DNA from 3 places in the Streptomyces sp. NBC_00122 genome. Region 1 is predicted to be linked to each of the others. Evidence: riboswitches for the same ligand, from Rfam matches in the RefSeq annotation. Region 1 holds a riboswitch; each other region holds the start of a gene.
What was found. A riboswitch is a leader RNA that binds a small molecule or an ion and turns the genes downstream of it on or off. The one in region 1 is predicted to bind thiamine pyrophosphate.

Region 1 (3,267 bases):
ACGCCGTACCCGCCCCCGCGTCCAGGATGACCGGGACGGACGCCCGTTCCGCGATCAGCTCGAAGTTGTGCGGATTGCGGATCCCCATCCCCGACCCGATCGGGGACCCGAGCGGCATGATCGCCGCGCAGCCCGCGTCCTCCAGCTTCCGCGCGAGCACCGGATCGTCGTTCGTGTACGGGAGGACCGTGAAGCCCTCGTCCACCAGGGTCTCGGCGGCGTCCAGCAGCTCGACGCCGTCGGGCAGGAGGGTCCGCTCGTCCGCGACCACCTCCAGTTTGATCCAGTCGGTGCCCAGCGCCTCCCGGGCGAGCCGGGCCGTCAGCACGGCCTCGCCCGCCGTGAAGCAGCCCGCAGTGTTCGGCAGGACCGCGATGTCCAGCTTCGCCAGCACGGACAGGACCGAGCCCTGGACCGTCGGGTCCAGGCGGCGCATGGCCACCGTGGTGAGTTCGGTGCCGGACGCGACCAGGGCCCGTTCCAGGACGTCCAGGCTCGGGGCGCCGCCCGTACCCATGATCAGGCGGGAGGAGAAACTGCGGCCGCCCAGTGTGAAGAGGTCTTCAGCCATGCCGGTCAGCCTCCCTGGACCGCGGTGAGGATCTCGACCCGGTCGCCCTCGCCCACCGGGGTGAGCGGCCACTGCCCGCGCGGGACCACGGTCTCGTTGAGCGCGGCGGCGACTCCGGCGGGGGCCGTGGTCAGGGTGGCGACCACCGCGTCGAGCGTGGTGCCGGCCGCGACCTCGCGCGGCTCGCCGTTGACGGAGATGGTCATGCGTGCGACTCCTGACGTGCGGCGGAGAACCGGCGGGGGGTGAAGGGGCGTGCGATCGGCGGCAGTTCGCCGGTGGTCAGCAGCTCCGCCATCACGTCGCCGGTGAGCGGGGTCAGCAGCACCCCGTTGCGGTAGTGCCCGGTGGCCAGGTGCAGGCCCGGGAGGTCGGTTGGGCCGAGCATCGGGGCGTTGTCGGGGGAGCCCGGCCGCAGCCCCGCGCGGGTCTCGACGAGCGGGAGTTCGGTGATGCCGGGCACCAGCTCGTGGGCGTCGCGCAGGAGTTCGTAGACCCCGCCCGCGGTGACCGTGGTGTCCCAGCCGAGTTCCTCGCTGGTGGCGCCGACGACGAGCTCGCCGTTCTCGCGCGGGACCAGGTAGACGTGGCTGCCGCGCACGACCGCCCGTACCGTCCGCGACAGGAACGGCGCGTAGGCGGCGGGCACCGCCAGGCGCAGCACCTGGCCCTTCACCGGCCGTACGGGGGCCGCCAGCTCCGGCGGTACACCCGCCAGCCGGCCGCTGAGCGAGCCCGCCGCCAGCACCACATGGTCCGCGCGCAGCTCCGTACCGTCGTCGAGCAGCGCCCCGGCCGCCCGGTCGGCGGTGACCAGCAGCCGCTCGGCCGTCGCCCGGTGGACGGCCACGCCGGCTCCCTCGCAGGCGGCCAGCAGGGCGGCCGCGAGCCGCCGCGGGTCGACCTGGTGATCACCGTCGACCCGCAGGCCGCCCCGGACGCCCGGAGCCAGCATCGGCTCCAGCCGGCGGCACTCGCGGCCGGTGAGCCACTCGGACTCCAGGCCGCACCGGCGCTGCAGGGCGTGCAGCTCCCGCAGGTGGAGGCGGTCGTCGGAGTCGAGGGCGACGGCGAGGGTGCCGCAGGCGCGGTAGCCGATGTCCAGGCCGCCGCTCGCGTCGGCGAGCTCGGCGGCGAACTCGGGATAGCGGGCGGCGGAGGCGAGACCCAGGCCCAGCAGGGCCTCCTCGCCGTAGTGCAGCTCGGTGACGGGCGCGAGCATCCCGGCCGCGACCTGGGCGGCGCCGCCGCCGGGGGCCGGGTCGGCCAGTACGGTGCGCAGGCCCTGCCGGGCCGCCCGCCAGGCGGTGACGAGTCCGATGATCCCGCCCCCGATGACGAGGACGTCGGACCCCGTCCGGGACGTCCGAGATGGTCGGGACGTTCGAGATGAGTGCATGGGCGTCCAGCCCCTCCCTTCGCCGGCATGACCCGGATCAGGTTCGTACGGTCGGAGGCCGGCCAGCCTCCCTCTCAGCCCGGTGCGTCCGGACTCCCGCGATAGGTACGGTGGCCAGACTAACCCCGGTGCGGACAGCCGGTAAGGCGGCATCTATTCCTGGCGGCCCGTCAGGTGATTAGGGTGGCCGGGTGAGTGAGCAGACGGAGCAGAACCCGAGCGGCGTCGTGATCGTGGGCGCCGGAATGGCCGGCGTGCAGACCGCGGTCGCCCTGCGCGAGCAGGGCTTCACCGGCACCGTGACCCTGCTGGGCGCCGAGCCCCACCAGCCCTACGACCGGCCTCCGCTGTCCAAGGCGGTGCTGCTCGGCAAGGCCGAGGACTCCGCCTTCGACGTGGACTTCGAGGGGCTCGGCATCGAGCTCAGGCTCGGCACGGAGGTCACCGGGCTGCGGGCCGCCGAGCGCGAGCTGGACACCGAGGCGGGACCGGTCCCGTACGGCGTCCTCGTGCTGGCCACAGGCGCGCAGCCGCTGACCCTGCCCGGGACGGAGGGGGTCCCCGGCGTGCACCTGCTGCGCACGCTGGACGACGCGGCACGGCTGCGCCCGGTCCTGGCCGAGGCGCCCCGGGCGGTGGTCGTCGGCGCGGGCTGGATCGGCGCGGAGTTCGCCACCGCGGCCCGGGAGGCGGGCTGCGAGGTGACCGTGGTCGAGGCGGCGGACCGGGTCCTGGCGGGGGCGCTGCCGTCGGAGGTCGCCGCCCCGATGGCCCGCTGGTACGAGGAGGCCGGCGCCGGGCTGATCACCGGCGCGAAGGTCGCCGGGATCGAGGAGGGCCGGGTACTGCTCGCGGACGGGAGCACCCTGCCCGCCGGCGCGGTCGTGGTGGGCATCGGCGCCCGCCCCGCCACCGGATGGCTGGCCGGGAGCGGGGTGGTCCTCGGCCCCGACGGCTCGGTCACCGCCGACGCGTACCTGCGTACCTCCCTGCCCGGGGTGTACGCGGTCGGCGACTGCGCGTCCTTCCCGTCGGCCCGCTACGGGACGCGGCTGCTCGTGCACCACTGGGACAACGCGCTCCAGGGCCCGCGGACGGTCGCCGCGAACATCCTGGCCGGGGAACCCGCCCAGGTCTACGACCCGGTGCCCTACTTCTGGTCGGAGCAGTTCGGGCGCTTCGTCCAGTACGCCGGCCACCACGGCGGGGCCGACACCCTGCTCTGGCGCGGCGACCCGGCCGACCCCACGTGGTCGGTGTGCTGGCTGCGCGACGGCGTCCTGGTCGCGGTCCTGGC
Region 2 (3,267 bases), 1.6 Mb from region 1:
ACATGGAGCAGAAGTGCGCGGTCTTGGCCGGCTCGGCGGGAAGCGTCTCGTCGTGGAACTCGCGGGCCGTGTCCGGGTCGAGGGCCAGGTTGAACTGGTCCTCCCAGCGGAACTCGAACCGCGCGTCCGACAGGGCGTCGTCCCACTCCTGGGCACCGGGGTGCCCCTTGGCCAGGTCGGCCGCGTGGGCGGCGATCTTGTACGTGATGACGCCGGTCTTGACGTCGTCGCGGTTGGGCAGGCCCAGGTGCTCCTTGGGCGTGACGTAGCAGAGCATCGCGGTGCCCCACCAGGCGATCATCGCGGCGCCGATGCCCGAGGTGATGTGGTCGTACGCGGGCGCGACGTCCGTGGTCAGCGGGCCGAGCGTGTAGAACGGCGCCTCCTCGCAGATCTCCTGCTGGAGGTCGATGTTCTCCTTGATCTTGTGCATCGGGACGTGGCCCGGGCCCTCGATCATCGTCTGCACGTTGTGGCGCTTGGCGATCGTGTTCAGCTCGCCCAGCGTCTTCAGCTCCGCGAACTGCGCCGCGTCGTTGGCGTCCGCGATCGAACCGGGGCGCAGGCCGTCACCCAGCGAGTACGTGACGTCGTACGTCGCGAGGATCTCGCAGAGCTCCTCGAAGTTCGTGTAGAGGAAGTTCTCCTTGTGGTGCGCCAGGCACCACGCGGCCATGATCGAGCCGCCGCGCGAGACGATGCCGGTCTTGCGGCGGGCGGTCAGCGGCACGTACGGCAGCAGCACGCCGGCATGGACCGTCATGTAGTCGACGCCCTGCTCGGCCTGCTCGATGACCGTGTCCTTGTAGATCTCCCAGGTCAGGTCCTCGGCGCGGCCGTCGACCTTCTCCAGCGCCTGGTAGAGCGGGACGGTGCCGATGGGGACGGGGGAGTTGCGCAGCACCCACTCGCGCGTGGTGTGGATGTTGCGGCCCGTCGAGAGGTCCATGACCGTGTCGGCGCCCCACTTGGTCGCCCAGGTCATCTTGTCGACCTCCTCCTCGATGGAGGAGGTGACCGCGGAGTTGCCGATGTTGGCGTTGACCTTCACCAGGAACCGCTTGCCGATGATCATCGGCTCGATCTCCGGGTGGTTCACGTTCGCCGGGAGTACCGCGCGACCTGCGGCGATCTCCTCGCGGACGACCTCGGGGGAGACGTTCTCGCGGATCGCGACGTACTCCATCTCCGGGGTGATCTCGCCCCGGCGGGCGTACGCGAGCTGCGTGACGGCGGCGCCGCCACGGCCCCGGCGGGGCTGGCGGGGACGGCCAGGGAAGACGGCGTCGAGGTTCTTGAGCCCGCCCCGCGGCGAGGTGTGCTTGATGCCGTCGTCCTCGGGACGCACGGGACGTCCCGCGTACTCCTCGGTGTCCCCGCGGCCGATGATCCAGTTCTCGCGCAGCGGCGCGAGACCCCGGCGCACGTCCGTCTCGATCTGGGGGTCGGTGTACGGACCTGACGTGTCGTAGAGCGTCACGTCCTTGCCGTTGGTGAGGTGGACCTGGCGGACCGGCACCCGGATGTCGGGGCGGGAGCCCGCCACGTACCCCTTGTGCCAGCCCGGCTGGCGCTCGGTCTGGCCGTCGGCGTCCTGGCTGACGGCAGGCGTGCGTGCGTCCTGAATGGTCATGAGACCTATCTCCCTACGCCGGCATTACCCGGTAACAGGTTCGGCGGTCGACGCAGCCTCCTCCCGTACGCATCCGTGATGCGCGTACGGTGATCAGCGTCCTCTCAGCCCGGTGCTCCGAGCTCCCGCGTTGTGCAAAGTAGCCCCCACGCTAGCGCCATCCATGGCGTGCTGAACAGTGGGCCCCCGCATCTCTTGCGATGATCTGCTGGTGACGATCTCGCCGCAGCCCCCCACTGAGCCCGTGGACCCCACCAGCCACGCTGACCACGCGCACTCCCACGAGCCTGGCCATGGACACGGTCACGGGCACAGCCACGGGCACGGTCCGGCGGCCCCCGTCTCGAAGCACCTGCGCAAGGTCATCGCGGCCGTGCTGATCCCCTTCACCGTGGCCGTCTTCGCCGGCATGGTGGTGCTCTGGCCGGGCGGCGCGCCCGCCCACGAGCGCACGGGTGTCGGTTTCGACCGGCAGACGCAGCAGGGCTCGGTCGTGTCGCTCGAACAGGTCGACTGCAAATCGGTGAACGCCTCGCAGGTGCCGCCCACCGGTGACACGTCCACGCCCGAGGGCCGCGAGGCCCAGGCCGCGCAGACCGGCGAGTGCAAGAAGGCCACCGTCGAGGTCGGCACCGGACCGGACAAGGGCCGCACCTTCGTGGAGATCGTCCAGCCGGGCGCGCCACGGCAGTTGGCGAAGGGGCAGGAGGTGGTGGTCGCGTACGCGCCGGACGCCCCCCGGGACCTCCAGTACTCGGTCATCGACGTGAACCGCAAGTTCCCCCTGGCGCTGCTGGCCGGGATCTTCGCCCTCGCCGTCGTGCTGGTCGGCCGGATGCGCGGGGTGTTCGCACTGATCGCGCTGGTCATCAGCTTCGGCGTGCTGACCCTCTTCATCCTCCCGGCCATCCTGCAGGGGTCGAACCCGCTCGTCGTCGCCGTCGTAGGGGCGAGCGCCATCATGCTCATCGCCCTGTACATCTGCCACGGGCTGACCGCCCGCACCTCGGTCGCCGTCCTCGGCACGCTCGTCTCGCTGCTGCTGATCGGGCTGCTGGGCTCGGTCTTCATCGACTGGGCGTTCCTCAGCGGCAACACCGACGACAACACGGGCCTGATCCACGGGCTGTACCCGGACATCGACATGAGCGGTCTGCTGCTCGCGGGCATCATCATCGGATCGCTGGGCGTGCTCGACGACGTGACGGTCACCCAGACCTCCGCGGTCTGGGAACTCCACCAGGCCGACCCCTCCATGGGGTCGCGCGCCTTGTACCGGGCGGCCATCCGGATCGGTCGCGACCACATCGCGTCGGTGGTCAACACGCTCGTACTGGCCTATGCGGGTGCCGCGCTGCCCCTGCTCCTGTTGTTCTCGATCGCGAACAGCAGCATGGGGTCGGTGGCCAACAGCGAGCTGGTCGCGGTGGAGATTGTACGGACCCTCGTGGGCTCGATCGGCCTCGTGGCCTCGGTTCCCGTGACGACGGCGCTGGCCGCCCTGGTCGTGTCGGCCGACCGGCCGAGGACCCCGGTCGCCGGGACGGCCTCGGGGTAGCCCGCGGCGGCCGGGGCCGCCGTCGCAAGCGCTGAAAGGTGTTCGCGGGATGGTGGGATTGCGGGAGAACTGAGCG
Region 3 (3,267 bases), 3.2 Mb from region 1:
GTACGGCCATCAGGGCGAGTCGCACCGCGATCGCCCGCCGGCCCTCGCGAGGGCCGGGGCCCGGTGCGGCGCCTCCCGGCGCCGCACCCGGCTCCTTGGTGCCGCTTACTTCACGACGAGCGAGGTCCATGCCTTGACCCACTGATCACGGTTCTTGGCGATGCTCTCGGGAGCGACGTTCTCGGGCTTCTCGATCACCACACCGTGCTTCGTGAACAGCTCCGGCAGGGAAGCGTCCTTCGTCACCGGGTTCACGAACATCTGGAGGGGCATGTCCTCCTGGAACTTCTTGCTGATCAGGAAGTCCAGGAGGGCCTTGCCGCCCTCCTCGCTCTTCGCTCCCTTCAGCAGACCCGCGAACTCGGTCTGGCGGAAGCAGGTGCCGGTGGAGACGCCGGTCGGGGCCTCGGCCGGCTGCGGCTCGCCGTACAGCACCTCGACCGGCGGGCTGGAGGCGTAGGAGACCACCAGCGGACGGTCGCCCTTGGCCTTCTTGCCGCCCGCGGAGCCCGAGAAGCGCTCGTTGTAGGCCTGCTCCCAGCCGTCGACGACCTCGACGCCGTTGGCCTTGAGCTTGCTCCAGTAGTCCTTCCAGCCCTCTTCGCCGTACTTGCCGACGGAGGCGAGCAGGAAGCCGAGGCCGGGCGAGGAGGTCGCCGCGTTCTCGGTGACCAGCAGGTTCTTGTACTCCGGCTTGACCAGGTCGTCCAGCGTCTGCGGCGGGGCGAGCTTCTTGTCGGCGAAGTACGCCTTGTCGTAGTTGACGCAGATGTCGCCGGAGTCGATCGGCGTGACCCGGTGCTCCTTGTCGAGCACGTACTCGGGCTTCACCCCGGCCAGGCCCTTGGCCTCGTACGGCGTGAAGATCCCGTTGTCGAGGGCGCGCGAGAGCAGGGTGTTGTCGACGCCGAAGAAGACGTCGCCGCGCGGGGAGCCCTTGGTGAGGATCTCCTGGTTGAGCGCCGCGCCCGCGTCCCCCGACTTCAGCACCTTGACGGTGTAGCCGCTCTGCTGCTCGAACTCCTTGAGGACCGTGTCGGTCACGTTGAAGGAGTCGTGGGAGACGAGCGTGACCGTCTTGGACTTCGGGGCGTCACTCGAACCCGCGGACTTGTCCTTGGCATCGCCGCCGCAGGCGCTGAGCGTGGCGACGCCCAGCGCGGCCGCGAGCGCTGCGCCCGCCAGCTTCTTGGTGGTGCTCACTGGTGAATTCCTCCTGGGATGTCCAGGAGAAGACGCGGCCCTGCCCGGCGCTCTTCGCGAGCGGACGCCGGGCAGGGCGCAACAGCTTGAGTGGTGACCGAACTTCCTACCCCGAATGACCGGGGCGAGGTTCAGAGGGTCTGCGGATGACGGATACCGCACTCTCAGCGCTGTGGCGCTCCCCTGTCGGAATATGAAATTGGTTCGGCCACAGGGTACCCCGTGGCCGATCGCGACCGGCCAGAACCGGAACCTAGCGCTCCGAAGCGGCCAGCTGACCGCACGCGCCGTCGATCTCCTGGCCGCGGGTGTCCCGTACGGTCACGGGGACGCCGTGCCGGGCGATGGCCTCCACGAAGGCCTTCTCGTCCTCGGGCCGCGAGGCGGTCCACTTGGAGCCGGGCGTCGGGTTCAGCGGGATCAGGTTGACGTGGACACGCTTGCCCTTGAGCAGCTTGCCCAGCAGGTCGCCGCGCCAGGCCTGGTCGTTGATGTCACGGATCAGGGCGTACTCGATGGAGATCCGGCGGCCGGACTTCTCCGCGTACTCCCAGGCCGCGCCGAGGACCTCGCGGACGTTCCAGCGGGTGTTCACGGGGACCAGGGTGTCGCGCAGCTCGTCGTCGGGCGCGTGCAGCGAGACCGCGAGGCGGCACTTGAAGCCCTCGTCGGCGAAGCGCAGCATGGCGGGGACCAGGCCGACGGTGGAGACGGTGATACCGCGCTGGGAGAGGCCCAGGCCGTCGGGCTCCGGGTCGGTGAGGCGGCGGATGGCGCCGACCACGCGGTTGTAGTTGGCCAGCGGCTCGCCCATGCCCATGAAGACGATGTTCGACAGCCGCGCCGGGCCGCCGGGGACCTCCCCGTCGCGCAGCGCGCGCATGCCGTCGACGATCTGGTGCACGATCTCGGCGGTGGACAGGTTGCGGTCCAGGCCCGCCTGGCCGGTGGCGCAGAACGGGCAGTTCATGCCGCAGCCGGCCTGCGAGGAGATGCACATCGTGACCCGGTCGGGGTAGCGCATGAGCACGGACTCGACGAGCGTGCCGTCGTGCAGCTTCCACAGGGTCTTGCGGGTGGTGTCGTTGTCGCAGCTGATGTGCCGGATGACGTTCATCAGGTCCGGGAGGAGCTCCTGCCGGAGCTTCTCGCGGGAGCCCGCGGGGATGTCGGTCCACTCGGCCGGGTCGTGCGCGTAGCGCGCGAAGTAGTGCTGGGAGAGCTGCTTGGCCCGGAACGGCTTCTCGCCGATCGCGGCCACCGCCTCACGGCGCTCCTCGGGAGTGAGGTCGGCGAGGTGCCGGGGCGGCTTCTTGGCTCCGCGCGGGGCGACGAAGGTGAGCTCTCCCGGAACAGGGCGGGCCATGGCAGGTACTCCTTGTAAGACGAAAGGCGCGCCGCAGAAGCAGCGCGCCTTCCAAGAGTAACCGCCCGGCGTGTTACGACGCCTTTCCGCAGGTCAGCCCGTACCGACGAACGCGGCCAGGAGCAGCCACACCACCGGGGCGGTCGGCAGCAGCGAGTCGAGCCGGTCCATGATGCCGCCGTGTCCCGGCAGCAGGGTGCCCATGTCCTTGATGCCCAGGTCCCGCTTGATCATCGACTCGCCGAGGTCGCCCAGCGTGGCGCTGACGGCGACCGCCAGGCCCAGGAGCAGGCCCTGCCACCAGGAGCCGCCGTCGATCAGGAACTCCATGCACAGCGCGCCGGCGGCCATCGCGAAGGCCACCGCGCCGAACAGGCCCTCGCGGGTCTTTCCGGGGCTGATGCGCGGCGCGAGCTTGGTCTTGCCGAAGCGCCAGCCGACCGCGTAGGCCCCGGTGTCGCTGACCACCGTCAGGAGCAGGAAGGTGATCACCCGCTGCGGCCCGTCGTCAGCGGTGAGCAGCATCGCGACGAAGGTGGCCAGGAAGGGCACGTAGAACGCCGCGAAGGCACCCGCCGTGACGTCCTTGAGGTAGTCCTCGGGCGGCTCGGTCATCCGCCAGACCAGGACCGCCAGCACGGTCAGGGCCATGGCCACCCAGGCGCCCTCGGCACCGCGGACGTATCCGGCGATGACCA

Region 2: it holds a riboswitch for thiamine pyrophosphate, as region 1 does, so the genes downstream of both, thiC (phosphomethylpyrimidine synthase ThiC) here and thiO (glycine oxidase ThiO) in region 1, are expected to answer to the same signal.
Region 3: it holds a riboswitch for thiamine pyrophosphate, as region 1 does, so the genes downstream of both, OG737_RS22330 (thiamine ABC transporter substrate binding subunit) here and thiO (glycine oxidase ThiO) in region 1, are expected to answer to the same signal.

What each region holds. Positions count from the first base shown of each region.
Region 1 is NZ_CP108191.1:1,469,017-1,472,283, reverse strand. It holds gene OG737_RS06970 (thiazole synthase) at 1-571, opposite strand, end outside; gene thiS (sulfur carrier protein ThiS) at 577-777, opposite strand; gene thiO (glycine oxidase ThiO) at 774-1,970, opposite strand; TPP riboswitch at 1,968-2,080, opposite strand; gene OG737_RS06955 (FAD-dependent oxidoreductase) at 2,162-3,267, shown strand, end outside.
Region 2 is NZ_CP108191.1:3,045,153-3,048,419, forward strand. It holds gene thiC (phosphomethylpyrimidine synthase ThiC) at 1-1,633, opposite strand, end outside; TPP riboswitch at 1,627-1,772, opposite strand; partial or broken gene OG737_RS14355 (YibE/F family protein) at 1,812-3,226, shown strand.
Region 3 is NZ_CP108191.1:4,675,927-4,679,193, reverse strand. It holds gene OG737_RS22335 (iron ABC transporter permease) at 1-10, opposite strand, end outside; gene OG737_RS22330 (thiamine ABC transporter substrate binding subunit) at 106-1,203, opposite strand; TPP riboswitch at 1,289-1,398, opposite strand; gene rlmN (23S rRNA (adenine(2503)-C(2))-methyltransferase RlmN) at 1,457-2,569, opposite strand; gene OG737_RS22320 (phosphatidate cytidylyltransferase) at 2,663-3,267, opposite strand, start outside.